Regions from separate parts of the Janthinobacterium sp. JC611 genome, predicted to be linked through region 2. Evidence: predicted binding sites of a transcription regulator. Region 2 holds the regulator's gene; each other region holds the start of a gene.
What was found. The regulator FNR, encoded in region 2, switches genes on or off when oxygen is low (the NO sensors DNR and NnrR bind a similar motif). The targets are predictions, from matches to a motif close to TTGATNNNNATCAA.
Positions count from the first base shown of each region.

Region 1 (9,864 bases), on a different contig from region 2:
TACTGTTTTCCGCCATTATTTCCCCTTTCCTTCCCCCGTCTTCCACATGGCACCCCCGCCGGCGTTGGCCCGCTGCCACGTTGCTGAAAAACAATGATTTAATAGATAACTTTTGGCGATGGCCAGCCGTAGCCGGTGGTAACATCGTGCCGATGGCAGGGATGCACATGTCCTGAGGTAGATGAAAGCAAGCATGAAACAACGAGGAATGGCATGGCTGCTGGCAGCGGCGTTGCTGGTGCCGCCGGTGGTAGCGGCGGCGGATTTGCGCATCGTCGGCGAGCATTTGCCGCCGTCGAGCATGATGGAAGGCAATGTCGTCGTGGGACGCGAAACGCTCAAGGTGCGCGAGATCATGGCGCGCGCCGCGCTTTCCTACAGCATCGAGCTGCTGCCGTGGAAGCGCGCGTACGCGCAAGCGCTGCGCGAAGCCGATACCTGCCTCTTTTCCACCAGCCGCACGCAGGAGCGCGAAGCGCAATTTCGCTGGATCGGCCCCCTCAATGAAGCGGAATGGGTGCTGTATGGCCTGGCCGAGCGGCGCCTGACGCTGCGCACGCTGGCCGATGCGCGCGGCCTGGTGATCGGCACGGTGCTGGGCGACGCGCGCGACGATTACCTGCGCCAGCAAGGATTGAGCGTGGCGCCCGTGACGCAGGAGTGGCTCAATCCGCAAAAGCTGCTGCTGGGACGCATCGACCTGTGGGCCGTCGGCATGGCGGTCGGCAGCAAGCCGTTTGCCGGCAAGGCGTGGGAGGGCAAGGTGGTGCCGCTGCTGACGTTCAACCGCGTGCAGACGTATCTGGCCTGTAATAAACAGCTGCCCGAGGCGCAGGTATTGGCCATGCAGCGTGCGGCGGCGGCCATGCGCCGCGACGGCGGCATGGTGCGCGAACAGCTGCGCTGATTCAGCTCTCCAGCCACTGACGCACGCAGTTGCGTCCTTCGCGCTTGGCCTGGTACAGGGCCTGGTCCGCATGGCTGTAGGCCGTCTCGAAGGCCGTGCCGGCGCGGTTCCAGCTCAGGCCCACGCTGACGGTGATGGCGCGCGTGATGGGCGCCGCATGGCGCTGGCGACCGACCGTCTCGCAGATGCGCTGCGCCACTTGCGCCGCGTCGTCGCGCGAGGAGGTGGGCCAGACGACGGAAAACTCTTCGCCGCCGACCCGGCCGATGGCCGTTTCCTGTCCCAATAGTCCCTTCAGGCAGTCCACCACGGCCTGGATCACGCCGTCGCCGGCCGGGTGGCCGAAGTCGTCGTTGACCTGCTTGAACAGGTCGATGTCGAGCACGATCAGCGCCATGTCGCCCTGCGCCAGGCAGCGCGAGGCGTGGTCGATCACGGCGCCGCGGTTCAGGGCGCCCGTCAGCGGGTCGTGCGTGGCGCGGTATTCGAGCTGGCCGGCCAGCGTCTGCAACTGCCGGTTCAGCAGATGCATGTCGCGCTCGGCGCGGTCGCTGCGGCCGATCAGCCGGCGCGTCTCGCGCATCAACCGCTCGTAGTGAACGATCAGCTCACCGAGCACGCGCCGCTGCGCCTCGCCGCTGGCGTGAGTATCGGCGTGCATGCGCCGCGCCGCGGCCAGCGCCGCCGCTTCCACGGTGAACAGGTCCGGTTCCAGTCCGGACTCGGAGAGGGCGGCGCGCATGTCCTAGCTGCCCTGCACGGGATGGTCGCGGAAATCGAGCGCCGTGAAGTCCTGCTGCAGCTCCTGGCCGAATTCCAGGATGGTGTCGTCGTCCTCGTCGTGATACCAGTTCAGGCGCACCCGGTTGCCGTCGATGGCCGCCTGGTTCAGGGTGTCGAACAGGGTGAACAGCATCTTCGTGCTGGAGCTGTTGAAGTAGGCCAGCGAGACGTTGACGGTGATGGCGCTCTCGCGGCAGCCTTCCAGGTAGGCGCGCACGGCGGCGATCAGCGGGCCATAGAATGCGGCCGCATTTTCCGGATACGACTCGCCCTTGATCGACAGGGTGTGCTGCTCGAAACGGAAGTCGATTTCGGGCGAACTCGGGGTCGCGGCGATGAACAGTGGTGACGGTAATTGCATATGCTTTCCTGAGTCGGCTCTTTCAAATGATGGCTTTGATGCAGAAGATGGTGTGGCCAGGCTCCTGCGGGTCCTGGACGAATTCGAATTCCAGCGGCTCGCTGGCGTCGCGCGCCATGGTGAGAAAGCCCAGGCCCGCGCCCTTGCTGTCGGCCGGCGCTTCCTCGCGCAGGGCCTTCTTGTAGGCGAGGCGGATTTCTTCCATCGTCATGGTGTGCAGCGGCTCCAGGCGGGCGCGGATCTGCGCCACGTTGTCGGTCGAGACGGGGTTGGCACACAGCAGGAAAAAGCTGTCGCCGCGCGTGCCGATGCAAAACGAGCCGCGCCGCATCTGCTGGTCCAGCTGCGCATCGGGCGTCAGGCTGTCGGCGGAATAATGCATGATGTTTTGCGACATCTCGATGAACGAGGAAAAGATGCGCCGCCGCGTGGGCCCGGCCGCGCCGGCCGTGTCGAGGCGCGCCTTGATGGTTTCGGAAATGGCGTTCACCACGTGCTGCGAGAAATAGCCCACGTAAAAAAAGATGATGTTGCGCTTGCGCGCCACATCCCAAAACTCGTTGAATTCTTCGTACAGCACGTCCGTGCTCCTGGCTAGCCGGTGACCCGGTTTCTTGTTGATAAGGTGGCTCGATGGCGCCAAAACTACAGGCGGAAACAGAAAAAGGTCAGGTCGTCGCGGCGCGGCTGCCTGCCTTGCCAGGCGGCGCTGTCCTGCAGCAGCGCCGCCGCCACCTCGCCGGCCGGTGCGTCGCGCCGCGCCAGCAGCTGCTCGCGCATGCGCCGCTTGCCGTAGGCGATGTCGCGCGCGCCGCCGATCTGGTCGAGCAAGCCGTCGGTGGTGAGGAACAGCAGGCTGCCGGCGGGTATGGCCAGCGTCTCGTTGTGCCAACAGTAGCCGGCCGGCGTGTCGACATAGCCCACGCCCATGCGCGCGCCGTCGATGGCGCGCACGGTCTCCTCGCCCGGCGCGACCACGTGCAGCGCCAGTTTCGCCCCAGCGAAACGCAGGCTGGCGCTGGCCGTGTCGTAGCACAGGAAGGCGCAATCCATGCCGTCGTTCGAGCCGGCGTGGCCGGCGGCCGCGCCGCTGCCGGCGCCGTCCTGGCCCAGCAAGGTCTTGATGGCGCGGCTGACGGCGCCGATCAGGGCGGCCGGATCGCGCGGCCCCAGCTCGCGCAGGGCCTGGCTCAGGGCCGACGAGGCGATCAGGGTCATGAAGGCGCCCGGCACGCCGTGGCCGGTGCAGTCGGCGATGGCGGCGAACCAGCCACCCGCGTGGCGCTCGAAAAAGTAGAAGTCGCCGCCGACCACGTCGCGCGGCTGCCATTCCAGGTGCGCGTCGGGCAGGGTGGCGCGCAGCTCCGCATCGGAGGTGCGCAGCAGGGCGCGCTGGATCACGCTGGCGTAATCGATGCTGTGCATGATCTGGCGGTTCTTTTCCGCCTGCATGGTGGCCACCACGTTCATCAGCTGTAAGCCGAAGCCCACGCCGGCCAGCGCGCCATCCTCGGTGATGATGAAGCCGTCGGCCAGCGCCTTTTCGCCCGCTTCCACGGCGCGGAAGGTGAGGTCTTCGATGCTCATGGCGCCGTCGACGATCAGCGGCTCCTTGTCCATGAAGGCGATGCAGCTCTTCTTGCCGTACACCTCGTGATAAAAGGGCTTGGACATCTGCGACATGAAGATGTTGCGGCTGATCAAACCGATGGGCTTCTGCTGCTCCGTGACGGGCAGGCTCATCATGTCGCGCCTTTCCGTGAACAGTTCCAGCACGGCGAAGTTGCTGGCGTCGGCCTGCACGGATTCCGTGGGAATGCACAGGTCAGACGCCACGGACGTGCGATAACGGGGAAGATGCAATCGAGAAGCGTTGAACTCCACAGCGGCTACCTTTACATGACGATCGGACCCTTGTTGTCGCGAGAGCAAGGCGACTGACAAACAGGCAATATCATCATGGTAGCCTGTGAATATGACGGCTTGATTACCGGCTTGTCAAAACCGTATGCAAGATGGCTGCATGGCAAGCCGTTGCCGGGCTTACAGGCGCCGCGCCAGCGCCTGCGCCTGTTCCAGCCAGCGCGTCCGCTGCGCTTCGGTGGAATGGATCATGGGGCCAAAGCTGGCCACCTTGACGGGCTTGACGCCGCAAAATTCCAGCGTCGTCTTGCGCAACTGGTGAATGCCCGGCATACGGTAGACCCAGCGGAAATACCAGGGCGGCGTGTCCATCGCCACCAGCAGCTGCGCCGTGCGGCCCTTCAGCAGCTGCGCGGGGAAAGCCTTGCCCGGGCGATACTTGAAGGCGAAGCCGGGCAGGAAGACGCGGTCGACGAAACCTTTCAGCAGGGCCGGTGCGCCGCCCCACCAGATGGGGTAGGCGAACACCAGGTGCTCGGCCCAGGTGATGGCTTCCTGCGCCGCCACCAAGTCCGCTTCCAGCGGCTGTATCTGGCGGTAGCCTTCATGCAGGTTCTGGTCGAAGTCCAGCTGGCCCAGGCGCAGCTCGCGCACGGTGTGGCCTTCGCTGCGGGCGGTGGCGGCGTAGGCCTCGGCCAGGGCGGCGCAGAAACTGTCGCTGGACGGGTGGCCGAGGATGATCAGGACGCGTTTGGGTGCTATTTGGGGCATGATGCAGGCTTTCCATTAAAGAACAGCCTGCATGCTAAAGCCTGCCCCTAGTGGCAGAGTCAAGCGGCCGCTTGAAGCTGCTGGCGCGCCAGGCAGTCGCGGATTTCCGTGTCGATGCCGGCCAGTTGCGCGTCGAGCTGGCGCAGGCGGGCGATATCCTGCCGCACCTGCGCGCGCTTGGTGGCGATGTGTTGCGACAGGGCGGCCCAGTCGGTCTCGTCGCCGGCCAGCACGGGCAGCAGTTCGGCCAGCCGGAAGCCCAGTGCTTGCGCCTGGCGTATGAGTCTGACTTGCGCCAGGTCTTGCTGCGTGTAGACGCGGTAGGCGCCCGAACGGCGCACGTCGCCCAGCAAGCCCAGCGCTTCATAGTGGCGCAAGGCCTTGGGCGAGGTGCCCGCCAGGCGGGCGATTTCTCCGATGTACATGGATGATCCTTTCTCAAGCGTGAGCGAATCTTACCGCAAGGCAGCGGCGCCCAGGCGGCCCAGGCAGCTTCAGGCCCGGCGCGGCGGGATTTTCTTCGCCGTGCACTCGGCGCAGGTGCCGTACAGCGATAGCGCGTGTTCGTGCAGCACGAAGCCGCGCTCGGCGGCGATCTCGTTCTGGCGCAGTTCGATGCCTTCGTCGACGAATTCATCGACCTTGCCGCACCCCGTGCAGACGAGGTGGTCGTGGTGCTGGCCTTCGTTCAGCTCGAACACGGCGTGGCCCGATTCGAAATGCCGGCGGAACAGGATGCCCGCCTCGGCAAACTGCATCAGCACGCGGTAGATGGTGGCCAGGCCCACGTCGATCTTTTCGGCCAGCAAGAGTTTGTAGACATCGTCCGCGCTCAGGTGCTTGATGCCGCCTTCTTGAAACAGCTGCAGAATCCGCAAGCGGGGGATGGTCACTTTCAAGCCCGATTCACGCAGTTCCCTCAATATATCCATGTCTCCCATTCCTTTTTGTAGTCGCCCAGCGAGGTGTTCCATTATATCGCAAATGATAATCATTACTATTCTCATGTGCGAACGAAACATAGTATGCCGCGCGGGTCGGTGGCAATCCAGTGACATCGGCGCAAGTGGCGATTGCGTGGCGGGCAACTTGTGCCGGCATGGCGCGCAGGCAAGCGGTCACGCTGCATTGCCGCATTTTCTTGACCTGGGCAAAGGAAAAAATCCCTCTAGTGATGCCATCTAGCACTATTTGATGTGGATCAAAGTTTTTGTTGCACTGCACTCTTAGACTTCGCAGCGTTACTTAACGACAGAGGAAAACATAATGAAAACGTCCGCAACTGCAGCAGCAATCGTCCTGGCCGCCATCGGCGCATTCGCCGGCAACGCCATGGCACAGGAAAGCCCATGGCTGGTCCGTGCGCGCGCCGTGCACATCGATCCGGCCAACAAATCTGCTCCTGTTGGTGGCATCGGCGCATCGGACACGATCCACGTCAGCAGCAAGACGATTCCTGAAATCGATATTTCGTACTTCTTCACCCCGAACATCGCTGCCGAGCTGATCCTGACCTACCCGCAAAAGCATGACGTTACCTTGTCCGGCACGAAGATCGGTACCTTCAAGCACCTGCCGCCGACCTTGTCGCTGCAATACCACTTCATGCCGGAAAAACAGTTCAGCCCATACGTGGGCGCCGGCATCAACTACACGAATATCTCGGACGTGAAATTGCTGAACGGCGCAGGCCGCCTGGAGCACGACAGCTGGGGCTACTCGCTGCAAGCCGGCGTCGATTACAAACTGGACAAAAACTGGTCCTTGAACTTCGACATCAAGAAAGTACAGATCCGCAGCGACGTACTGGCCGGTGGCGCCAAGATCAGCGAAGTCAAGGTCGATCCTATCCTGATCGGCGTTGGTGTGGGTTACCGTTTCTAAGCTTTGCATGACAGCGCCCGCGCGGCGCGGACAATAAAAAAGGACGGCTTCGCCGTCCTTTTTACGTTTGGTGCACGCCGTTTATTTTTTCAGCGTCTTTTCCAGCGCCAGCTGGTAGTCCGTCTTTTCGTAGCCGGCCAAATACTTGTTCGTCGCGTCGAGGAAGGCGCGCGAGCGGTAGGCCGCTTCCAGGTCCTTGACCCAGGGCTTGGCCTTGTCGGCCGTGCGGATGGCGACCAGGTTGATGTAGCTGTCCGAGATCTTTTCCACACTCAGGGCCGACGTCAGCTTCATGCCGGCGGCCAGGGCGAAGTTGCCGTTCACGAAAGCGTAGTCGGCGTCCGCCAGCGAGCGTGGCAGCTGCGCCGCTTCCAGCGGCACCAGTTTCAGCTTCTTCGGGTTGTCCAGCACGTCGCGCTCGGATGCGCGCAGCGGGTCGACGTTCGGTTTGAGCTTGATCCAGCCCATCTTGGCCAGCATCACCAGCGCGCGCGCCTGGTTGGTCGGGTCGTTCGGCATGGTGATGGTGGCGCCGTTCCTGACTTCCGCCAGGGTTTTCTGCTTGCCGCCGTACAGGCCGATCGGCATGGTCGGCACGGTGATCAGGGAACTCAGTGGCAGCTTGTTATCGGTGGCGAACTTGGTCAGATACACGATGTGCTGGAACACATTGGCGTCCAGCGAACCTTCGGCCAGCGCGTAGTTCGGCTGCACGTAGTCGTTGAATTCGACGATCTTGACCTTGTAGCCCTGTTTTTCCAGGATGGGCTTGATGCCCAGCTTCAGCTGGTCCGAGTACGGGCCGGAGCTGGTGCCGATGACGAGTTCTTTCGGGTCCTTGGCGTGGGCGGCGGTGGCGAAGGCCAGGCTGGCGGCGGCCAGGAGCAGGGTGCGGCGAAGGTGGTTCATGTAGGTCCTTGTTTCTGAATAGGGATTAACGTTTGTCGAGGCGCTTGGCGATGCGCGTGCCGGCGAACTGGATGGTTTGCACCAGCACGATCAGGATGGCCACGGTGGCGACCATGATGTCCGTCTCGAAGCGGTAGTAGCCGTAGCGGATGGCCAGGTCGCCGATGCCGCCGCCGCCCACCACGCCGGCCACGGCCGAATACGACAGGAAGCTGATCGACAGCACGGTCAGGGCCAGCACCAGGCCGGAACGCGCTTCGACCAGCAGCACGCGGAAGATGATCTGCATTTCCGACGCGCCCATGGCGTGCGCCGCCTCGATCACGCCGCGCGGCACTTCGCGCAGGTTCTGTTCCACCAGGCGCGCCAGGTAGGGAATGGCGGCGAACGACAGCGGCACGCTGGCCGCCAGCGGGCCGATCGAGGTGCCGGCGATGATGCGCGTAAACGGCGTCAGGGCGACCAGCAGGATGATGAAGGGGAAGCTGCGCACGGTGTTCACCAGCCAGCCGAGGATCGTCGACAGCGGCCGGTTTTCCAGCGATTGGCCTTCCGAGACGAGGAACAGCAGGATGCCCAGCGGGCCGCCGATCAGGATGGCGGCCGTCAGGCCGATGCCCAGCATGGTCATGGTCTGGCCCAGCGCCACCCAGATTTCCGGCAGCAGCTTGATGACGTTATTGATCGATTCTTCAAACATGTGTTGCATCCTTCCATGCGGTGGCTTCAAACGCCTCGGTACCGTAATAAGCCAGCTCGCGTCCCAGCGCCGTCTTGCGCGGGGTGGCCGTGTCGCTCAGATCGAATTGTTCGGCGATGGCGCCGTTTTCCACGACGGCCACGCGGTTGCAGATGGCGCCCAGCACCGACAGCTCATGGCTGACGATGACGATGGTCACCCCCAGGCGCGCATTGATGTCGCGCAGGGTGTCGAGCAGGGCGCGCGTCGTTTCCGCGTCCAGCGCGGACGTCGGCTCGTCGCACAGCAGCACGTCCGGGTGGCTGGCCAGGGCGCGGGCAATCGCCACGCGCTGTTTCTGCCCGCCCGACAGTTGCGCCGGATAGCTGTGCTGCTTGTCGGACAGGCCCACCAGCGCCAGGCACTCCTCGACGCGGGCGGCGATCTGCTCGCCCTTGACCGCGCCATGGATTTTCAGGGGGAAGGCGACGTTGTCGAAGACGCTGGCGTTTTGCAGCAGGTTGAACTGCTGAAAAATCATGCCGATGTTCTGGCGCGCGTCGCGCAGCTCGCTCTTGCCCAGGCGGGTCAGTTCGCGCCCGGCCACGGTAATGGTGCCGCTGTCGGGACGCTCGAGCAGGTTAATCAGGCGCAGCAAGGTCGATTTGCCGGCGCCGCTCTTGCCGATCAGGCCGAAAATATCACCGGGATAGACTTCCAGCGTGACCGATTTGACCGCGTGGAACTGTTCGCCCTTGGGCAGCGCGAAGGTCTTGTTCGCGCCATCGATGCGAATCACCGGCGTACGGTGTGGTGTGGTCATGCAGTGTTTCCTTTTTTATTGGACCGTGACAGGCTTGCTTGGCCAAATCGCCCAGCCTGCTACGTCGGTTGCGTAGTATACCTCCGATCGTGTTATTACTCCTACGACAGAATCTTGCTTTGAATATGCAAATAATGTCTATGCGCCAGTTTGCAAGTGGAAAAAGCGGGAAAGCGCCGTTCTTGCCGAATTTAATCGCGTGCACGGGCGTGACGTAGCCGTATCTTGGTGAAAAGTTCGACGCGCCCTGCGCAGGCGTCGCGGTGTTTTTATGCGCAGTTCGGCTGACTTGCCGTTTTTTCGACGCGGGGACGGCGGTTTACAGCCTGCCTTTGTCCTCTTCGCGGGCAGATTCTGCTCCGCTGGCGGCAGGACCTTCGGGACGCCGCAACAGGTAGACGAGGACGGCGATTTCCATGGCGCCCACCATGGCGATGACCCACCACGGCGGATGGCCCAGGCACATGGCGACAAAGCCGATGGCCATGCCCAGGCAAGCCATGGCCTTGCCGCGCCGCGAGACGGCGCGGTGTGCGCGCCATTGGCGCAGCGGCGGACCGAAGCGGGGATGGTGCAGCAGCCAGTGCTCGAGGCGCGGCGAGGCGCGGCTGAAGCAGGCCAGGGCGAGGATGAGGAAAATCGTCGTCGGCATGACGGGCAGCATGGCGCCGATGATCCCCAGCAGCACCATCAGGGCGCCGGCGGCGGTCCAGGCCCAGCGGCGCAGGCGCACGCCATGCGCCTCGCGCAATGGCGCCGGGGCGGGCGTTTCCCGCATCAGGCGAAGGCTCCGGCGCTCGCGCCCTGGCTGCGGGGTCGGCAATAGGTGGGGTGCGGGTTCAAGGTGTTCGTATCGTGGCGGGTGGCCGTCATGTTTTTCTGCT
Region 1 covers NZ_JAFLJN010000044.1:259,805-269,668, reverse strand. The annotation lists tRNA gene J0O65_RS25000 (tRNA-Sec) at 1-15, shown strand, start outside; gene J0O65_RS24995 (substrate-binding periplasmic protein) at 194-907, shown strand; gene J0O65_RS24990 (GGDEF domain-containing protein) at 909-1,649, opposite strand; gene J0O65_RS24985 (DUF1987 domain-containing protein) at 1,653-2,051, opposite strand; gene J0O65_RS24980 (SiaB family protein kinase) at 2,074-2,631, opposite strand; gene J0O65_RS24975 (SpoIIE family protein phosphatase) at 2,697-3,854, opposite strand; gene J0O65_RS24970 (NAD(P)H-dependent oxidoreductase) at 4,095-4,685, opposite strand; gene J0O65_RS24965 (MerR family transcriptional regulator) at 4,745-5,110, opposite strand; gene fur (ferric iron uptake transcriptional regulator) at 5,180-5,617, opposite strand; gene J0O65_RS24955 (OmpW/AlkL family protein) at 5,952-6,569, shown strand; gene J0O65_RS24950 (MetQ/NlpA family ABC transporter substrate-binding protein) at 6,651-7,478, opposite strand; gene J0O65_RS24945 (methionine ABC transporter permease) at 7,504-8,178, opposite strand; gene J0O65_RS24940 (methionine ABC transporter ATP-binding protein) at 8,171-8,980, opposite strand; gene J0O65_RS24935 (YbaN family protein) at 9,300-9,758, opposite strand.
Region 1: a site for FNR is predicted at 5,877-5,890, ahead of J0O65_RS24955 (OmpW/AlkL family protein). Genes of this name have one in related genera too.

Region 2 (9,864 bases):
AGGGTATTCATGACTTCGTCGAGGTCGAATTCGACGGGCGACAATTCCATGCGGCGCGCCTCGATCTTCGAATAGTCGAGCACGTCGTTGAGAATGCCCAGCAGCGACTGGCCCGCCACGCGCACCATGGTCAGATACTTGCGCTGTTCCGTATCGAGCTTGGTATTGCCCAGCAAATACACCATGCCCAGCACGGCATTGAGGGGCGTGCGGATTTCATGGCTCATGTTGGCCACGAAATCGCTCTTCGCGCGGTTGGCCGCCTCGGCCCGGTCGCGCTCCTGTTCCAGCTCGGCCGCGCGCGCTTCGAGTTCCTGCTGCAGACGGTCGCGTTCGCTCATCAGGCCGTTGAACGCTTCCGTCAGTTCGCCGATCTCGTCGCGCTGCTGCACCGGCACGGGGGTGAAGCGGCTGCCGCTGGTGCGCAGGGCCAGCAGGGTATCGCGCAGGCGCACCAGCGGCGACAGCAGGCGCACGGTGACCCAGCCCAGTACAAAGGCGGCCAGCAGCGAGGCGAGGATGCTCCACAGCACCAGCCGGTACAGCACGCCATCGAACGGTTCGAAGGCATCGTCGACGGGCAGCGAGGCGGCCAGCAGCCAGTTCACCGATTTCAGGCGCTTGAAGCTGTTGACGGCCGTGATGCCGCGGCTGTTGGTGCTGACCATGCTGCCTTCGCCGTCGTCCTGCAGCAGCTGCGTGGTGGCCAGGTTGGCGTTCGGCTGGCGCGGCTGCAGCAAGCGGCTGGTATCGGGGTGCAGCACGTAGCGCGGCACGGCGCCGCGCGTGAGAATGAAGTAATAGCCGCTCTTGCCGATCTTTTCCGAGCGCAGGCGCCCCAGCAGGTTGTCCTTGTACAGGCGCAGCACGCCGATCACGACGCCGGCCACCTGGCCGTCGGCGGCCAGCACGGGCGCGACCATCTGCACGATGGGCATGCCGCTGGACTTGCCCAGCATCGGTTCGGTGATCATGGGCTGGCGCGTGCGCAGCACGGCCTGGAAGTACTCGCGCTCGGCGACGTTGATGCCGGCGCGCCCCGCCACCTTCGGCATGTCGGCCACGATGGCGCCTTGCGCGTCGAGCACCAGCACGTCGTCGAACAGCACCAGCATCGAGCGGCGCGCATAGTATTCGCGCAGCTTGTCCGGCTGGGCGATCAGCTCCGGCGGCTGCTGTTTCGCCGTCAGGGCGACGATCTGCAGCAGCATGCCCAGCTTGTCGTCGAGCTCGGCAGCGGTGCGGGTGATCAGGGACGCCTGTTGGCTCAGCAATACGCGGGTGAAGTCGTCGCGCATGTGCCGCACCTGGATCATGGTGACCAGCGCGATCATGGCGATCGAGGTCAGGCTGGTGGCCAGCGCGACTTTTGCTTTAATGCCGAGAGGCTTCATGATTTCCTTTTCAGTACCGTGCGGCACAGGCGGCAGATAATGCTGTTAGGAATTTTCCTATCAATACATCAACTTGGCAAGCATCGCCACGCAAATGGCCTTCCCCGCCTGGGCTTTTGACGATGTTGCCATATAATTAAAGGCTGGAGATCGTTTTTCAGCGAAATTGCGGTGAAATTGGCACACGGCAACCGTGTATGCAGTAAACTCGTTGTTGCATTTTCTAAAAGGTACCGACATGACTGAAGCGCTACTCACTCCCACCTTGCCCACAGTGAACGTGGAAGCGTTGCGTGCGCGATGCTCGACCTGCAGCATGCATCAATTGTGCCTGCCGATGGGCCTCGATATGGGCGATATGGACAGGCTGGACCAGATCATCGGCCGTCGTCGCAAGATCGCGCGCGGCGCCTCGCTGTTCCGCATCGGCGACCCGTTCCAGAACCTGTACGCGATCCGCCTGGGCCACTTCAAGACCTACCAGATCAATCCGGGTGGCGAGGAGCAGGTGACGGGTTTCCAGATGGCGGGCGAATTGCTGGGCATGGACGCCATCAGCGCCGACCGTCACCACTGTAACGCGGTGGCGCTGGAAGACAGCGAAGTGTGTGAAATTCCGTTTTCCAGCCTGGAACAATTGCTGGGCAATATGCCGACCCTGCTGCGCCATTTCCACCGCATGATGAGCCAGGAAATCACGCGCGAGCAAAGCGTGATGCTGTTGCTGGGCAATATGCAGGCGACGCAGCGTTTTGCCGCCTTCATCGTCAACCTGGCGTCGCGCTACGAGGCGCGCGGCTATTCGGGCAGCAAATTCCAGCTGCGCATGTCGCGCGAGGAAATCGGCAACTACCTGGGCCTGACCATCGAGAGCGTCAGCCGCCTGCTGTCCAAGTTCAAGAAGGAAGGCTGGCTGCGCGTCTCCAACCGCGAGATCGAGATCCTGCAGCCGGCCAAGTTGAAAGCCATAACGGCCGGCACGGACACCTGCAAGTAACAGCACCGTCAAAACCTACTGCGCGTCGCGCTTTGCGGTCTGCGATGCTCGCTGGCTCGGCGCCCCCGTGCATAGCACAGCTGCGCTTCTCAACCACAAATCACGGCCGCTCGCTACGGTTTTCCCGGCACTGTACGTTACAGTTCTTCATCCGCATGCAGCGCGATGCTGCGTTGCAGCGGCCAGGTCCAGATGCCGGACAGGCGCCACTCGCGTTTGTCGTTTTCCACCAGCACTTGCCAGCGGCTGCGCTCGAGCATCGGCAGCGCGACGGAAAAATTGCCGGCCGCATCGGGTTGCACCAGCAGCTTGATATCCTTTTCCGGTAACGTCGCATGCGCCAGGTGCAGCTGCAAAGGCCCCTGGTAAGCCTTGCCGAAGCTGTGCACGGAACCACTGAGGCGCGCCGACGCCACGTCGTACGACAGGCTGGTATCCATCGCCAGGTCGCTGGCGACCGTGTCGCGCTTCAAATCCTGGTTGATCGCCTTGCCCTGCTTGTAATAATCGCCCACCACCAGCGCATCGGGCTGCGTAAACGCGATATAGCCCATGAAGCTGCCGACGACCACGGACAGGCCGGGGCCGATCATCAGCAGCCATGGCCAGCGATGCTTGTACCACGGTGCAACGGGCGCTTGCAGTTTCAGACTGTCGGACATGCTATTTCTCCTGTTTAATCAGCCAGTCCCCATGCGGGGACCGGCCTTCCTGCAACTTCGTGGCGGCGGCGAGGGCACCCGGTCCCCGTCCGCCTTTCCTTGTTAACGCGGCACGATGAAGACCGCGCTTTCACGCACATGCAGCGCTGGGTCGTCCAGCGAGTGCAATTCGATCGCAATCTTGTTCGACCCCTTCTCGCCCACGCCGTGCGGCACGCGCAGGCGGATCGGCCAGCCCAGCGTTTCCGTTGGCTGCAAGGTCACTTCTTCGCGCGTCAGCAAGGTCAGGCCCGGCAAGCCGGAAGCGCTGATTTTAAAATGCTGGCTTTGCTCCGAGGTGTTCATGATCTGCAAGCGGTAGACGTTTTCGATCATGCCGTCTTCCACTTCGCGTCCCATCGAACCGCGGTCGCGGATCACGTCCATTTTCAGGGGCGTGCGCAGCGCCAGCGAAGTGCATACGGCGATGATGATCAGGGCCAGGATGGAAGTGTAGATCAAGACGCGCGGGCGCATGGCGCGCTGGCGTATCTGCTGCGAATTGAAGTTGTTTTCCATCGCATGGTCGGTACTGTAGCGTATCAGTCCCCGTGGCCGCTCGACCTTGTCCATCACGCTGTTGCAGGCATCGACGCAAGCGGCGCAGCCGATGCATTCATACTGCAGGCCGTTGCGGATATCGATACCGGTCGGACACACCTGCACGCACAGGGTACAGTCGATGCAATCGCCCAGCCTGGCGTTGTTGCCGGCCTTCTTGCTCAGTGCACCGCGTGGTTCGCCGCGCTTGGCATCGTAGGTGATGATCAGGGTGTCCTGGTCGAACATGGCGCTCTGGAAGCGCGCGTAGGGGCACATGTATTTGCACACCTGCTCGCGCAGCCAGCCCGCGTTGCCGTAGGTTGCCAGGCTGTAGAACAAGACCCAGAACCATTCCCAGGGACCGAAGTTCAGCGTGGTCACCGAGTGCGCCAGTTCCTTGATCGGCGTGAAGTAGCCGACAAAGGTAAAGCCCGTCCACAGGGCGATGGCGCCCCATGCCAGGTGCTTGGCCGTCTTCTTGACGGCCTTGCGCACGGACGGGCCCTGCTTGTCGAGGGCCATGCGCGCGCTGCGCGTGCCCTCGATGCGGCGTTCGACCCACAGGAAGATTTCCGTGTACACCGTTTGCGGGCAAGAGAATCCGCACCACACCCGCCCGGCAATGGCCGTGACGAGGAACAACAGATACGCACAGATGATCAGCAGGGCCGCCAGATAGATGAAATCCTGGGGCCACAGCACGACGCCGAAAATGTAGAACTTGCGCGTGGTCAAATCGAACAGCAGGGCTTGCCTGCCATTCCAGGTCAACCACGGCAAGCCGTAGAACGCCAGCTGGGTAAGCCATACGCATACCCATCGCCAGGTAGCGTAGCGTCCTTTGGCCTCGCGAGGGTAGATTTGCTCGCGGGCCGCATACATCTTGATGACTTGAGGTTCCATTGCTTACTTTGCGGGCGCCTGCGGATTCGACAGGCTCCAGACATACGCCGACAGCACGTGTACCTTGGATTCGCCGAGGAAGTCGCTGAAGGCCGGCATGGTGTTGCTGCGTCCCTTGCGGACGGTTTCCATGATGGTATCGGCGCTGCCGCCGTACAGCCAGATCTTGTCCGTCAGGTTGGGCGCGCCCAGCATCTGGTTGCCCTTCGCATCGGCGCCGTGACAGGCCATGCAGGCGCCAAACTTGGCCTTGCCCAGCACGGACTTGACGGGGTCGGAGGTGGAACCGGACAGGTTCAGCACATAATGGGCCACGTTCTCGACATCCTTTTCGGAGCCCAGGGCGGCGCCCATCGGTGGCATCTGCCCATTGCGGCCGTGCATGATGGTGGTCTTGATGACGTCAGGTTCGCCGCCATACAGCCAGTCCTTGTCGGTCAGGTTGGGGAAGCCCTTGTTGCCGCGCGCATCCGAACCGTGGCATTGCGCGCAGTAGGTCAGGAACAGGCGCTGGCCGATGGCTTGCGCCTGCGGATCGGCGGCCACCGTCTTCAAGTCCTGGCTCAGGTACTTGTTGAACAGGGGGCCATAGTCGGCTTCCGCCTTTTTCAGCTCTTCCTCGTACTGGCCCGTCGATTTCCAGCCCAGGCTGCCGGCATAGTTGCCCAGGCCCGGATACAGGAACAGGTAGGCCAGCGCGAAGACGATGGTGATGTAGAACAGCCACATCCACCAGCGCGGCATCGGTGTGTTGAGTTCCTTCAAGTCCTCGTCCCAGACGTGGCCCGTGGTGCCGTCGGCGGGGGCGCCGGCGGCCACTTTCACCTTCGACTGCGAGTACAGCAGCACGCCGCAGCCGATGATGCCCAGCAGGGACAGCACGATCACATAGATATTCCAGAAGCCATTGGTAAAGTCAGCCATGGTGATGCTCCTTCGCCAGGTTCATCTCGGCCTCGGCCGGATAGTCCAATGCGTCGTCGGCGAACGGCAGGCGTGCCGCCGCGTCGAAGTCGCTGTTGCTGCGGCTGAACGTCCACCACAGGATGCCCACGAACGTCGTAAAGGAAACCACCGTCATGACGCTGCTGGCGCTGTCAAACAGGTTGTCGATTGCCATGCTAATTCCTTGTTTTGATTAATGTACCGAGGCCTTGCAGATAGGCGACCAGGGCGTCTTCTTCCGTCTTGTCCTGCAGTTGCGCGGGGCCGGCGGCGATTTCCGCGTCGCTGTACGGCTGGCCCAGGCGTTGCAGGGCGCGCATCTTCGGCATGATGTCGTCAGGCACCAGCTTGGTCTTCGCCAGCCAGGGGTAGGCCGGCATGTTCGACTCGGGCACCACGTCGCGCGGGTTGTTCAAGTGCGTGCGGTGCCATTCGTCGCTGTAGCGGGCGCCCACGCGGGCCAGGTCGGGCCCCGTGCGCTTGGAACCCCACTGGAACGGACGGTCGTAGACGAACTCGCCGGCGACCGAATAGTGGCCATAGCGTTCCGTTTCCGCGCGCAGCGGACGCACCATCTGCGAGTGGCAGTTGTAGCAGCCTTCGCGCACGTAAATGTCGCGGCCCGCCAGGCGCAGCGGCGAATACGGCTTCAGGCCGGCGACCGGCTCCGTCGTGCTCTTCTGGAAGAACAGGGGGACGATCTCGACGGCGCCGCCGATGCTGATCACCACCGTGACCAGGGCGATCAGCAGCCAGGGGTTTCTTTCAATCCATGCATGTGAAAATTTCATTTGCTTTCGCTCCTATCAGGCGTGCGCCGCGTTCAGTTCCGGAATGCGGGCGACGGGGAGTTTGCTGCCGCGCAGAGTCATCCAGGTGTTGTAGCCCATGATGCACATACCCGACAGGTACAGCAGGCCACCGGCCACGCGCACCACGTAGTACGGATACGTCGCTTTCACGCTCTCGACAAAGGTGTAGGTCAGGGTGCCGTCCGGATTGACCGCGCGCCACATCAGGCCCTGCATCACGCCGGCGATCCACATTGCCGCGATGTACAGCACGATGCCGATGGTGGCCACCCAGAAGTGCACGTCGACCAGGCGCGTGCTGTGCATCTGCGTGCGGCCCGCCAGGCGCGGCAGCAGGTAGTAGATGGAACCCATGGTGATGAAGCCCACCCAGCCCAGGGCGCCCGCATGCACGTGGGCAACGGTCCAGTCGGTGTAGTGCGACAGCGAGTTGATGGTCTTGATCGACATCATCGGACCTTCGAAGGTGGCGATGCCGTAGAACGACAGCGAGACGATCATGAATTTCAGGATCGGGTCGGTGCGCAGCTTGTGCCAGGCGCCCGACAGGGTCATGATGCCGTTGATCATGCCGCCCCAGCTTGGTGCCAGGAGGACCAGCGAGAAGACCATGCCGATCGATTGCGTCCAGTCAGGCAAGGCCGTGTAGTGCAGGTGATGCGGGCCCGCCCACATGTAGGTGAAGATCAGCGCCCAGAAGTGGACGATGGACAGGCGGTACGAGTACACGGGGCGCTCGGCTTGTTTCGGGATGAAGTAGTAGACCATGCCCAGGTAGCCGGCGGTCAGGATGAAACCCACCGCGTTATGGCCGTACCACCACTGGATCATGGCGTCCTGCACGCCCGCGTAGGCGGAATACGACTTGGTGAACGAGGCTGGCATGACGGCGCCATTGACCACGTGCAAAATCGTCACGGCCAGGATGTAGGCGCCGAAGAACCAGTTGGCCACGTAGATGTGCTTGACCTTGCGCTTGATCAGGGTGCCGAAGAAGACGATGGCATAGGCGATCCAGACGACGGCGATGAGGATGGCGATAGGCCATTCCAGTTCCGCGTATTCCTTGCCGCGGGTCAGGCCCATGGGCAGGCTGACGACGGCGCACAGGATCACCGCTTGCCAGCCCCAGAAGGTGAAGGCGGCCAGTTTGTCGGAAAACAGGCGCACCTGGCAGGTGCGTTGGACAACGTAGTACGAGGTGGCGAACAGGCCGCAGATGCCGAAGGCGAAAATCACCGCATTCGTGTGCAGCGGACGCAAACGTCCGTATGTCAGCCAAGGTATGTCGAGGTTCAGGGCAGGCCAGGCCAGCTGAGCGGCGATGATAACGCCAACCAGCATGCCGATGATGCCCCATACCACAGTAGCGACCGCGAATTGCTTCACGATCTTGTAGTTATAGTTCAGCGATTGATCCACAAAGACTCTCCCTGGAATTACTATTTATGATGGTGGCCAGAGAGTAAGTGTTTGACCGCGAAAAAACTTTGATGTGGATCAAAATTCCCCGGATGAAATAAGCATAGCGAACTGGCATCGAAATAAAGTGATATTTCGGTCAAAAAAGCCATGCAAGATCCCTGCAACAGCTTGCTTGATGTGGCGTAAAACGTGCGCTTGAGCAAGGGCTTAGAGTGGCCAGTCCAGTCATGATGAGGGCTAGCCATGAGTCATGCCGATAGCGCGCCAGCGGATGGTGAAGATATTAAGTTGGTTGTGGGAAAGTTCAGCGGAACGTCCCTGTTCTGCCACAGCCTGCTCGACTGCCTGCAGCAGATGCCGTCGCCGGGCATCGTCATCTTCGTGCACGGCGTCAATTCCGAAGGCGAGTGGTACCGCGCGGCGGAAGAAGGCCTGTGCAAGGGCTTGAATGCGCGCATGGAGCGTTGCGACGAGCACCTGTGCCACGCCACGCCCGAGGCCGGACAATTGACGCCGCTGCGCTACCGGAGCGAACTGAGCGATGACGGCTATGTCGACCCCGACTACACGGCCGCCACCTTCGTCGCGCCGCAAGCGCATTTCTCGCCCGTGATCCAGTTCCGCTGGGGCTACAAGGCCAGCGACACCGAATTGCAGAAATATGGCGATTCCGTCTACCTGAACGAACATGCTTACTGGGGCGGCGGACCGTTCGCCAATGGCTGCTCCTCGCTGCCGGACCTGTGGGGCGAGGGCTTGTCCGATGCCCTCTTCCTGTTCATCCATATCGAGCATCTCAATCCCGTCAACGACCGCATCGTGTATGCCTGCCCGCCGCGCCCCTACTTCGTGCTGGCCGCGCTGCGCCTGGCGCACCTGGTGGCGGCCATCCGCCGGCAGCAGGCCGACGCGCCGATTACCCTCGTCTGCCACAGCCAGGGCAATATGGTGGGCATGGCGGCCGCGTTTCTGGGCAATAAGATGGCCAGGGTGCAGGATGCGGCGGGAAAAAGCGGGCGCTGCGTGGCCGATACCTATGTCTTGTGCAACCCGCCCTACAGCCTGTTGCGCAGAAACGATACGGAAGGCTGGCTGCAGGGGCAGGTCAGGGATGTCGATGGCAATGTCGGCCGGCAAAGCGGCAAGGCGCGCCGCCAGACCCTGGCGGCATTTTTCGACATCGTGCGCGGCCAGGCGTCGGAACCGGCCATCGATCCCTGCCTGCGCCGCATGGCGGACAACGAGACACATGATTTCAGCCTGGACAAAGACAAGGCCAGCCATGGCTGCGGCCCGCAGAAAGGCACGCGCGGTCGCGTCACCCTGTATTGCAATCCGCACGACCAGGTGATTTCCGCCACGCCCATCCAGGGCATCGGCTGGCTAGGTCTCAGCGCCGAGGAGATCAAGGCCACGCGTGGCGACGGCGTGTTTACCCAGCGGGTGTTTGCGCAGGGCTTTCCCGTTGGCCAGCACGGCGATTATGATTATTGGAGCAATCACTATCGCCAGCCCGCGCGGGGCAGCGCCGATTTCTGGCATCCGCATTCGCCGATCTCCAGCTACGATCCGAATAAAGGCGTGCGCGCCAGCACCAGCGCGGCCGGCAAGACGGCGAGCGTGCGCACGGCCTCCGCCGTGTCGGCCCTCATGAAGATGCTGAAGACGCCCATCAATGCCGTGCCGCCCGACGACTGGCGCATCCCCGTGACGGCGCCCGCCTTGCCGGAAGTGTTTACACCGCAGGCCATGCGCTTTGGCGTACCCAGCCCCCAATTCGACCAGGATATCGATCCGCCCGGCACGCACCGCCATGCGGGCAAGGCACGTCAGAAAGGCGAGCCGTATGCCGATACAAGCGTGGGCGGCACGCCGCAGGGCGACCGCGATACCGAGGCGGCACTGCGCTACGAAGACCACGCCCGCCTGCGCATGAAGGCCCGCCGCGGGAAGCTGGACGGCAATGACGGCAAGGCGATGATGGAGGACGACCTGTCGACCGCCACGCCGGAATATTTGCAATGGCGCAAGCAGGAAATCGCCGCGCAACTGGTGGCCACCTGCGACACGCATGCGACCGACCACTCCACCATCCTGAGCAATCCCGGGCACGCGGAAAAGGCGCTGGCGTACGACGTGGCGAT
Region 2 covers NZ_JAFLJN010000085.1:59,608-69,471, reverse strand. The annotation lists gene J0O65_RS27080 (response regulator) at 1-1,394, opposite strand, end outside; gene fnr (fumarate/nitrate reduction transcriptional regulator Fnr) at 1,633-2,391, shown strand; gene J0O65_RS27070 (FixH family protein) at 2,529-3,053, opposite strand; gene ccoG (cytochrome c oxidase accessory protein CcoG) at 3,156-4,538, opposite strand; gene ccoP (cytochrome-c oxidase, cbb3-type subunit III) at 4,542-5,462, opposite strand; gene J0O65_RS27055 (cbb3-type cytochrome oxidase subunit 3) at 5,455-5,658, opposite strand; gene ccoO (cytochrome-c oxidase, cbb3-type subunit II) at 5,660-6,274, opposite strand; gene ccoN (cytochrome-c oxidase, cbb3-type subunit I) at 6,290-7,717, opposite strand; gene J0O65_RS28335 (T6SS effector phospholipase Tle3 domain-containing protein) at 8,015-9,864, shown strand, end outside.

Region 3 (9,864 bases), on a different contig from region 2:
GGAGCAGAAGGCGCGCACGATGTGCGCAATCGAACAGTGTCGCGGCCATGGCGGCCGCGCACAAGATGCAGCAGGGTAGGGCAGGGCTGGTATCGGCGTATGCTACCCGCCCGCGGCGGAGATGCTCCGCACGGTAGTGCCGTGTCGCAGTGTACGGCATGGCGGGCCCCTGCCGCCATGGACTTTTTGTTGCGTGTCTTTATTTACTGAGCAGACGCATGCCCCGTTCCAGGCCGTCGATCGACAGGGGGAACATGCGGTTGTTCATCAACTGGCGCATCACGCCGATCGACTGGCGGTACTGCCACAATCCCTCCGATTCCGGATTGAGCCAGATGAATTTCGGGAACGCCTGGGTAAAGCGCGCCAGCCACGTCGATCCCGCTTCCTCGTTGTTGTATTCGACGCTGCCGCCCGGCTGCAGGATTTCGTAGGGGCTCATGGTGGCGTCGCCGACGAAAATCAGCTTGGTGTCGGGCGGGTACTTGCGCAGCACGTCCCAGGTGGGAAAACGTTCGGCGTTGCGGCGCCGGTTGTTCTTCCACAGGTAGTCGTAGACGCAGTTATGGAAGTAAAAGAACTCCATGTTCTTGAATTCCGTCTTCGCGGCCGAGAACAGTTCCTCGGTGCGCTCGATATGGTCATCCATGCTGCCACCGACGTCGAGCAGCATCAGCACCTTGATGCGGTTCTTGCGTTCTGGCCGCATCCTGATGTCCAGGTAGCCCGCATTGTTCGCCGTGGCGGCGATGGTGGCGTCGAGTGCCAGTTCGTCTTCCGCGCCTTCGCGCGCGAACTTGCGCAGGCGGCGCAAGGCCACCTTGATGTTGCGCGTGCCCAGTTCGCGCTCGCCGTCGTAATCCTGGTAGCTGCGCGCTTCCCATACTTTCACCGCCGTGCGGTTGCCGCCCTTGCCGCCGATGCGGATGCCTTCCGGGTTCGTGCCGCCATTGCCGAACGGCGACGTGCCGCCCGTGCCTATCCATTTGCTGCCGCCCTCGTGGCGTTCCTTCTGTTCTTTTAACAGCTCGTTCAGGCGGTTCATCAGCTTGTCGTAGCCGAATTTTTCCAGCTGCGCCTTCTGCTCATCGGACAGCTGGCGCTGCATGCGCTTGAGCAGCCAGTCGAGGGGAATCGCCGCGTTCGTGTCGAAGGCCGCGCTGACGCCCTTGAAGTACTGGGCAAACGCGCGGTCGAACTTGTCGAAATGGGCTTCATCCTTGACCAGGGTCAGGCGCGCCAGATAGTAAAAATCGTCCATCGACGCATCGATGACGTTCTTTTGCAGCGCCTCGAGCAGGGTCAAAAATTCCTTGATCGAGACGGGAATCTTCGCATCCTTGAGCGTGAAGAAGAAATCGATCAGCATGGCGCTTCCTCTGCCCCGGCGGCTCCCGGGCGCGGCAGCGCGGCGATGGGGCGCTGCGCCAGCTTGTAGCGCAGATGGGCGGCGATTTCAGGCCATTCGCCGCGCGCGATGCTGTACATGACCGTGTCGCGCACGGTGCCGTCGCGGCGCAGCGCGTGGTGACGCAGCACGCCGTCCTTTTTCGCGCCCAGGCGTTCGATGGCCGCTTGCGAGGCGTGGTTGAAATTATCGGTGCGCAGGCCCACCAGCGCGCAGCCGAGCGTGTCGAAGGCGTGCGCCAGCAGCAGCAATTTGCAGGTGGTGTTGACGTGGCTGCGCTGGCAGCGCTTCGCATACCAGGTGTAGCCGATTTCCAGGCGGCCGATGGCCGGCACCACGTCGTGGTAGCTGGTGCTGCCGAGCACCTCGCCGCTGGCCGCGTCGATGACGGCAAAGGCGAAGCGCGAAGGGCGCATCTCGATGCCCTTGAAAATGTACTGGTCCACCTGGTCCGGTTCGGGCACGGAGGTGACGCGCAGATTCCACAGTTCGCCGTCCATGGCCGCCGCGCGCAAGCCCTGCGCGTGGTGCGGCGCCAGCGCTTCGAGGCGGATGCCGTGCAGTTCCAGGGGCACGAAGACCTTCTCCGGGCTGATGTCGTTCACCGGCGCTCCTTAGCGGTTGGTGCGCGACATGAACATCAGACGCTCGAACAGGTGCACGTCCTGCTCGTTTTTCAGCAGCGCGCCATGCAGCGGCGGCACGACGGTGTCCTTGCTGCGCAGCGCGTCAAAGGGGATGTCCTCGGCCAGCAGGAGTTTCAGCCAGTCGAGGAATTCCGACGTCGACGGTTTCTTCTTCAGGCCCGGCACGTCGCGCACTGCATAGAAGGTTTGCAGCGCCTGCGCCAGCAATTCCTGTTTCAGGTGCGGGTAGTGGACGGCGACGATCTGCTCCATCGTGTCCTTGTCCGGGAATTTGATGTAGTGGAAGAAGCAGCGGCGCAGGAAGGCGTCCGGCAATTCCTTCTCGTTGTTCGAGGTGATGATGACGAGCGGGCGGTGGCGCGCCGTGACCATCTCGCGCGTCTCATACACATAGAATTCCATGCGGTCCAGTTCGCGCAGCAGGTCGTTCGGGAATTCGATGTCGGCCTTGTCGATTTCATCGATCAACAGCACCACCGGTTCGGGCGCCGTGAACGCCTGCCACAGCACGCCCTTGACGATGTAGTTCTGGATGTCGCGCACGCGCTCGTCGCCCAGCTGCGAATCGCGCAGGCGCGACACGGCGTCGTATTCGTACAGGCCCTGCTGCGCCTTGGTGGTCGATTTGATATGCCATTGCATCAGCGGCATGTTCAGCGCGGCCGCCACTTCCTCGGCCAGCATGGTCTTGCCCGTGCCCGGTTCGCCCTTGATCAGCAGCGGGCGTTGCAGGGTCAGCGCCGCATTCACGGCCAGTTTCAGGTCGGCGGTGGCGACATAGCTGTCGGAACCTTCGAAGCGTTGGCCTTGCTGGGTGTGCTTTGCTTGCATGAGCGGTCTGCCAAAGTGGGGAAATGGTGAGTATAAACAGAACTGTGGCGCAGCGTCACGCGGACGGCCTGTGCCTGCCTGCCTACAATGCGGGTTTTATCGGTGGACTTGCAAGAATATCTTGGCTAGAATCGGCAAGCAGCAGATTAATTGTCAACCTTAATTGTCTACACATAAAATCAATAAAAACCAGCTCTGGCGTTTCTCCGATTACCTTTGTTCACATTGCCACTATGAAAAAAATATTTGCACTTCTCGTGCTTGCCGGCATAGCAAATGCCGTCACAGCGGCTGACATTGTAGGAAACGCCAAGGCAGCGACTGCCAAGGTGGAAATGTGTATCGGCTGCCACGGCATTCCCGGTTACAAGGCGACCTTCCCCGAAGTGTTCCAGGTGCCGATGATCGGCGGCCAGCCGGCGAAATATATCGAGAATGCGCTGCAAGCCTACAAGAAGGGCGACCGCAAGCACCCCAGCATGAAGGGCATCGCCAGCAGCCTGTCGGACCAGGATATCGCCGATGTCGCCGCGTATTATGCGCAACAAGCCAAGCCGAACTGAGGACCAGCCAGATGATGAAAACACTACTCGCCGCCCTCGTTTGCGCCACCGTCTCGTTGTCCGCCAGCGCCGCCGGCAATATCAACACGGGCAAGGCCCTGGCCGAAAAATACAGCTGCGCCACCTGCCACGGCAAGGATTACGGCTCGCCCATCGACCCGTCGTACCCGAAACTGGCGGGCCAGCACAAGGATTACCTGGAACACGCCTTGACGGCGTACAAACGGGGCGACAAGGCCAACGGCCGCAACAACGCCATCATGACGGGCCAGGTGAAACCGCTGAGCAACCAGGACATCAAGGACCTGGCCGCCTACCTGCACAGCTTGCCGACCACCCTGGTCATTCACCGCTGAGCGGTATCTCAGGGTCTATTAGTTGTTCTGACACCTGACAAAACCGTAGCGAGCGGAAGGGAGAGGCGGCCGAGACGCGGAACTGTGCTGAAGCACAGTGAGCATCGCAGGTTGCCTATACCGACGCGCAGTAGGTTTGGTCAGGTGTTCTTCAGCCCCACCCGGCGCGCCAGCTTGTGCAAATTGCTGGCGTCCAGCCCCAGCTGGCGCGCGGCGGCGGCCCAGTTATCCTGATGCAGCACCAGCGCTTGCCGGATGGCCTGGCGCTGGCTCGCTTCCACGATCTGATGCATGGACAGCGGCGGCGCCGCCGGCGCGCCGCACGCGGCCGCCACTGGCTGCGGCGCGTCCGCACCGGCCGGCGCTTCCAGCGCATCGAGGTCGAGCATATCCGTTTCCAGCGTCACGATGTCCTTGCGGTCCGCGCCGCGGATCACCGCTTTCAGCGCGGCCCGGCTGATCACATGTTCCAGTTCGCGCACGTTGCCGGGCCAGCGGTAGTGGCATAGCGCGTTTTCCGCCGCGGCGGACAGGCGCAGGCTGCGCAGGCCCAGGCGCGCACGGTTGAGCTCAAGAAAACCGCCGGCCAGCAGCAGCACGTCATTGCCCCGCTCGCGCAGCGGCGGAATCGGCACGGGATACACGGACAGGCGGTGATACAGGTCGGCGCGGAAGGTGCCGTCGCGCACGTGCTCGCGCAGGCTGCGGTTGGTGGCGGCGATCACGCGCACGTTGACCCGGCGCGGCCGGTCCGCGCCCAGGCGCTGGATTTCGCCATTTTGCAAGGTGCGCAGCAGCTTGGCCTGTATCGACAGCGGCAACTCGCCCACTTCATCGAGAAACAGGGTGCCCCCTTCGGCCGCCTCGAAGCGTCCGGGCCGGTCGCTGACGGCGCCGGAAAACGCGCCCCGCACATGGCCGAACAATTCGCTTTCGGCCAGCGATTCCGGCAAGGCCGCGCAATTGACGTGGATCAGGGGCTTGCCCGCGCGGCGCGACAGCCGGTGCAGCCGGTGCGCGCACAGTTCCTTGCCCACGCCCGTCTCGCCCAGCAGCAGCACGGGCAGTTCGGAATCGGCCACCACCTGCAATTCGTGCAGCAAGTGCGTGATGGCGTTGCTCTGGCCGACGAAGTCGTGCTCCTCGCGCGGCGCCTGCGCGTCGGCCAGCATGGCGCCGCCCGACAGGCGCAGGGCGCGGATTTCCGTCTCCAGGCGGGTCACGCGCACGGCCGCCTCGATGGCGCAGGCCAGCTCGCCCAGGTCGCGCTGCGCTCGCGTATCGAAGGTGCCCACCCGCAGCGCGTCGAGCGTGATCACGCCCCAGCGTTCGCCTTCCAGGTCCAGCGCCATGCCCATGCAGTCGTGCACGGGCAGCGGTTCGCCGGCTCGCTCGGCGATCAGGCCGTCGTAGGGATCGGGCAGGGAGCTGTCGTGATGGAAGCACAGCACGCCGCGCCGCTGCAGGATGGCGGCCAGGCGCGGATGGTCGGCGACGGCGAAGCGGCGTCCCAGCGCGTCGCTGGCCAGGCCGGCCATCGCCACGGGGCGCAAATGTTCGCCATCAAGCTTGAGCAAGGCCACGGCCTCGCAGCCGAAGTGCGCACGCAAGCTGCCGACGAGGCGTTGCAGGCGCACGGCCACGGGCAGGTCGGCGACCAGGTCGGTGAGCAGCAGCAGGTGGATGGCGGTGGTGGTCATAACTACCATGCAGGGTACAAGGAACCACGGCGAACAAGGGTCATTATGACCCTGCATTTTTCAAATCGTTGATTTAAAACAAGTTTTTCCTGGCACACGGCTTGCCTGGATAAGGGGGCCGAACCGGCATACAAGACCAAGGAAAGCTTGATGAAAACGACTCCCTCCCTCCGCGCCATTGCCGCTGCCGTCTGCGTACTGGCCCTGCCCCTGTCCGTGCAAGCCCAGGCGAGCCTGCCCGCCAGCGCCGCCGCCACCGCAGTCAAACCCGCCGCCGCCACGCTCAAGCGCTATGAACTGCAAACCAATATCGTCGACGGCAAGATGGTATTCATCGACGCCAAGGGCCAGGTCAATCCCGTGCTGGCGGCGAAGGTGGGCGATACGGTCGAACTCGTGCTGAAAAGCGGCGAAGGCGCCGAACATGATTTGCTGATCCCGGAACTGAACGTGGCCTCCGCCAAATTCAGCGCCAACAGCGGCAGCACCAGCGTGCGCTTCAAGGTCACGCGCGCCGGCACGTTCACCTATTACTGCTCGATCCCCGGCCACCGCCAGATCGGCATGGAAGGCAAGCTGGAAGTGACCGGCACCTCGCTGGCCGAGACGGCGGCGCCCGCCAGCGCTGCCGGCGAGTCGAGCCAGGCCGCGGCGCTGGCCCTGTACACGCCCGCGCCGTCGCCGATGCGCGGCCCCGATCCCTCGGCCGTCAGCGTGGCCGCCAATCCGGCGCAGGTGCCGGCCGCCATCGGCGCGCGCGCGCCGCAGTTGCTCAAGTACCGCATGGAGACGGTGGAATTGCCGGGCAAGCTAGATGACGGTACCAGTTTTACCTACTGGACCTTCAACCGGCAAGTGCCTGGCCCGATGCTGCGCGCGAAGGTGGGCGACACGGTCGAACTGACCCTGTTCAACGCCAGGGACAGCAAGATGATCCATTCGATTGACCTGCACGCCGTGACGGGCGGCCATGGCGGCGGACAGCACACGCAGGTGGCGCCGGGACAGGAAAAAACGGTCACCTTCAAGGCGCTCAATCCGGGCCTGTTCGTCTACCACTGCGCCACGCCGCTGGTGCCGCAGCATATCGCGGCCGGCATGTACGGCATGATCCTGGTCGAACCGGAAGGCGGCCTGTCGAAGGTGGACCGCGAGTATTACGTGATGCAGGGCGAGATGTACACGGGCCGTCCGCACGGCGCGCCCGTGCACCAGGAACCGAACCTGGAAAAAATGGCCAATGAACTGCCCGACTACTACGTCTTCAACGGCGAAGTGGGCGCCCTGAGCAAGACGCACAAACTGCAGGCGAAAGTCGGCGAGACGGTGCGCATCTATTTCGGCGTCGGCGGCCCGAACAAGATTTCATCCTTCCACGTCATCGGCGAGATCTTCGACAAGGTGTACAGCGAAGGCTCGATCAGCAGCCCGAAACACGACGTGCAAACCACGCTCGTGGCGCCGGGCGGCGCGACCATCGTCGAACTCAAGGTACAGCATCCGGGCAGCTATCTGCTGGTCGACCATGCGCTGTCGCGCGCCGGCAAGGGCGCCGTGGGCGTGCTGGAAGTGACGGGCGAACCCGTGCCTGGCGTCTACCACGCGGGCGCGGCGCAATAAATCCACTTATTCATCCTCAAGGAACTGTTATGGAAATGATCGACCTATCCCTGGGCCAGCTGGCCCGCCGCATCCCTGGCGCCACGCGCCTGTTCGATGCGCACCGCCTGGATTTTTGCTGCGGCGGCAACAAGACCCTGCGCGCGGCGGCCGAAGCGGCCGGCGTGGACACGGCGCCCATCGTCGCGGAACTGAAACTGCTGGCAGGACGGATTGACGCCAGCGGCGAGCGTGACTGGCAGGACGCCTCGGCCACCGAGCTGGTGGAACATATCCTGGCGCGCTACCACGCCGTGCACCGCGAGCAGCTGCCCGAGCTGATACGCCTGGCACGCAAGGTCGAGCAGGTGCATGGCGAGCGCGCCGACTGTCCGCACGGGCTGGCGGAACACCTGTCGGCCATGGCGCAGGAGCTGGAAAGCCATATGCGCAAGGAAGAAGACGTGCTGTTCCCGATGATCGTGCGCGGCCAGGGGCCACGGGCCGGCGCGCCCATCAACGTCATGCGCATGGAGCATGACGAGCATGGCGTGGCCTTGCGCGCCATGGAGGCAATGACGAACGATATCACCGCGCCTGGCGGCGCCTGCACCACCTGGCGCGCGCTGTACACGGGTTTGCGCACCTTCCGCGAAGACCTGATGGCGCACATCCATACCGAAAACAATATCCTGTTCGAGCGCTTTGCGCCGGCCGCGGTGCACTGACAAAGGAAAGACCCATGGGTCCCTACAAAAAACTCTGGTTCACCCTGATCGGTGTGCTGATCGTGACGTTTTCGCTGCTCGGCTACTACGGCACGGAAGTCTACCGGCAGGCGCCGCCCATCCCCGCGCAAGTGCTGGCGCAAGACGGCCGGCAACTGTTCGACCGCGAGGGCATCCTCGACGGCCAGACGGCCTGGCAATCCGTCGGCGGCATGCAGCTCGGTTCCATCTGGGGCCACGGCGCCTACCAGGCGCCCGACTGGACGGCCGACTGGCTGCACCGCGAGCTGACGGCCTGGCTGGAACTGGCCGCGCAAGAGCTGCATGGCAAGGCTTACGCGGCGCTCGACGGCCCCGCGCAGGCGGCGCTGCGCGAAGCGCTGAAGATGGAATACCGCGCCAACCGGGTCGACGATGCGCAAGTGCTGCGCCTGTCGCCGCGCCGCGTGCAAGCCGTCGCCAGCACGGCACATTACTACGACCAGCTGTTCTCCGACGCGCCTGCGCTGCACGCCAGCCGCGAGCATTTCGCCATGAAGGAAAACACCCTGCCCAGCGCCGAGCGGCGCGCGCAGATGACGCAGTTCTTCTTCTGGACGGCGTGGGCCGCCGCCACCGAGCGTCCGGGCCAGAAAGTGACCTATACGAACAACTGGCCGCATGAACCGCTGATCGGCAACCAGCCCAGCGGCGAAAACCTCGTCTGGTCGGTCGCCAGCGTGGTGGTGCTGCTGGCCGGCGTGGGCTTCCTCGTCTGGGGCTGGGCCTTTTTGCGCGACCATGATGACGCGCTGCCTGCGGCCGGTCCGCGCGATCCGCTCACCACGTTCGCGCTGACGCCATCGCAGCGGGGACTGGGCAAGTATCTGTTCCTGGTGGTGGCGCTGTTCATCTTCCAGGTCTTCATCGGCGGCTTCACGGCGCACTACACGGTGGAAGGACAGCAGTTCTACGGCATCGACGTGTCGCGCTGGTTCCCGTATGCGCTCACGCGCACCTGGCATATCCAGGCCGCGCTGTTCTGGATCGCCACGGGCTTCCTGGCCGCCGGCCTGTTCCTCGCGCCCCTGATCAATGGCGGCAAGGACCCCAGGTGGCAGCGCCTCGGCGTCGACGTGCTGTTCTGGGCCCTGGTCGCCGTGGTGGTCGGCTCCTTCATCGGCAATTACCTGGCGATTGCGCAAGTGATGCCGCCCGAGTGGAATTTCTGGCTCGGCCACCAGGGTTATGAATACGTGGACCTGGGACGCCTGTGGCAAATCGGCAAATTCGTCGGCATCCTGCTGTGGCTCGTGTTGATGCTGCGCGGCGTGGTGCCGGCCCTGCGCCAGCCGGGCGGCGACAAGAACCTGCTGGCGCTGCTGACCGCGTCCGTGGGCGCCATCGGCCTGTTCTATGGCGCCGGCCTGTTCTACGGCGAACGCACGCACCTGTCGGTGATGGAGTACTGGCGCTGGTGGGTGGTGCACCTGTGGGTGGAGGGCTTTTTCGAAGTGTTCGCCACCACGGCGCTGGCCTTCATCTTCTCGACCCTGGGCCTGGTGTCGGTGCGCATGGCCACGACGGCCAGCCTGGCGTCGGCCTCGCTGTTCATGCTGGGCGGCATACCCGGCACCTTCCACCACCTGTACTTTGCCGGCACCACCACACCCGTGATGGCCATCGGCGCGAGCTTCAGCGCGCTGGAAGTGGTGCCGTTGATCGTCTTGGGCCACGAAGCGTGGGAAAACTGGCGCCTGAAGGAGCGCGCGCCATGGATGGAGCAGTTGCGCTGGCCGCTGATGTGCTTTGTCGCCGTCGCCTTCTGGAACATGCTGGGCGCCGGTGTGCTGGGCTTCATGATCAACCCGCCCGTGGCGCTGTACTACATTCAGGGCCTGAACACGACCCCCGTGCATGCGCATGCGGCGCTATTCGGCGTGTACGGCTTCCTGGCGCTGGGCTTTACCTTGCTGGTGCTGCGCTACCTGCGCCCCGACTATCGCTTCAGCCCTGCGTTGATGAAGTGGGCGTTCTGGGGCTTGAACGGGGG
Region 3 covers NZ_JAFLJN010000032.1:116,913-126,776, reverse strand. The annotation lists gene J0O65_RS20630 (vWA domain-containing protein) at 200-1,369, opposite strand; gene J0O65_RS20625 (GNAT family N-acetyltransferase) at 1,363-2,013, opposite strand; gene J0O65_RS20620 (AAA family ATPase) at 2,023-2,886, opposite strand; gene J0O65_RS20615 (c-type cytochrome) at 3,120-3,449, shown strand; gene J0O65_RS20610 (c-type cytochrome) at 3,464-3,805, shown strand; gene norR (nitric oxide reductase transcriptional regulator NorR) at 3,946-5,505, opposite strand; gene nirK (copper-containing nitrite reductase) at 5,656-7,125, shown strand; gene ytfE (iron-sulfur cluster repair protein YtfE) at 7,155-7,832, shown strand; gene J0O65_RS20590 (nitric-oxide reductase large subunit) at 7,847-9,864, shown strand, end outside.
Region 3: a site for FNR is predicted at 5,574-5,587, ahead of nirK (copper-containing nitrite reductase). Genes of this name have one in related genera too.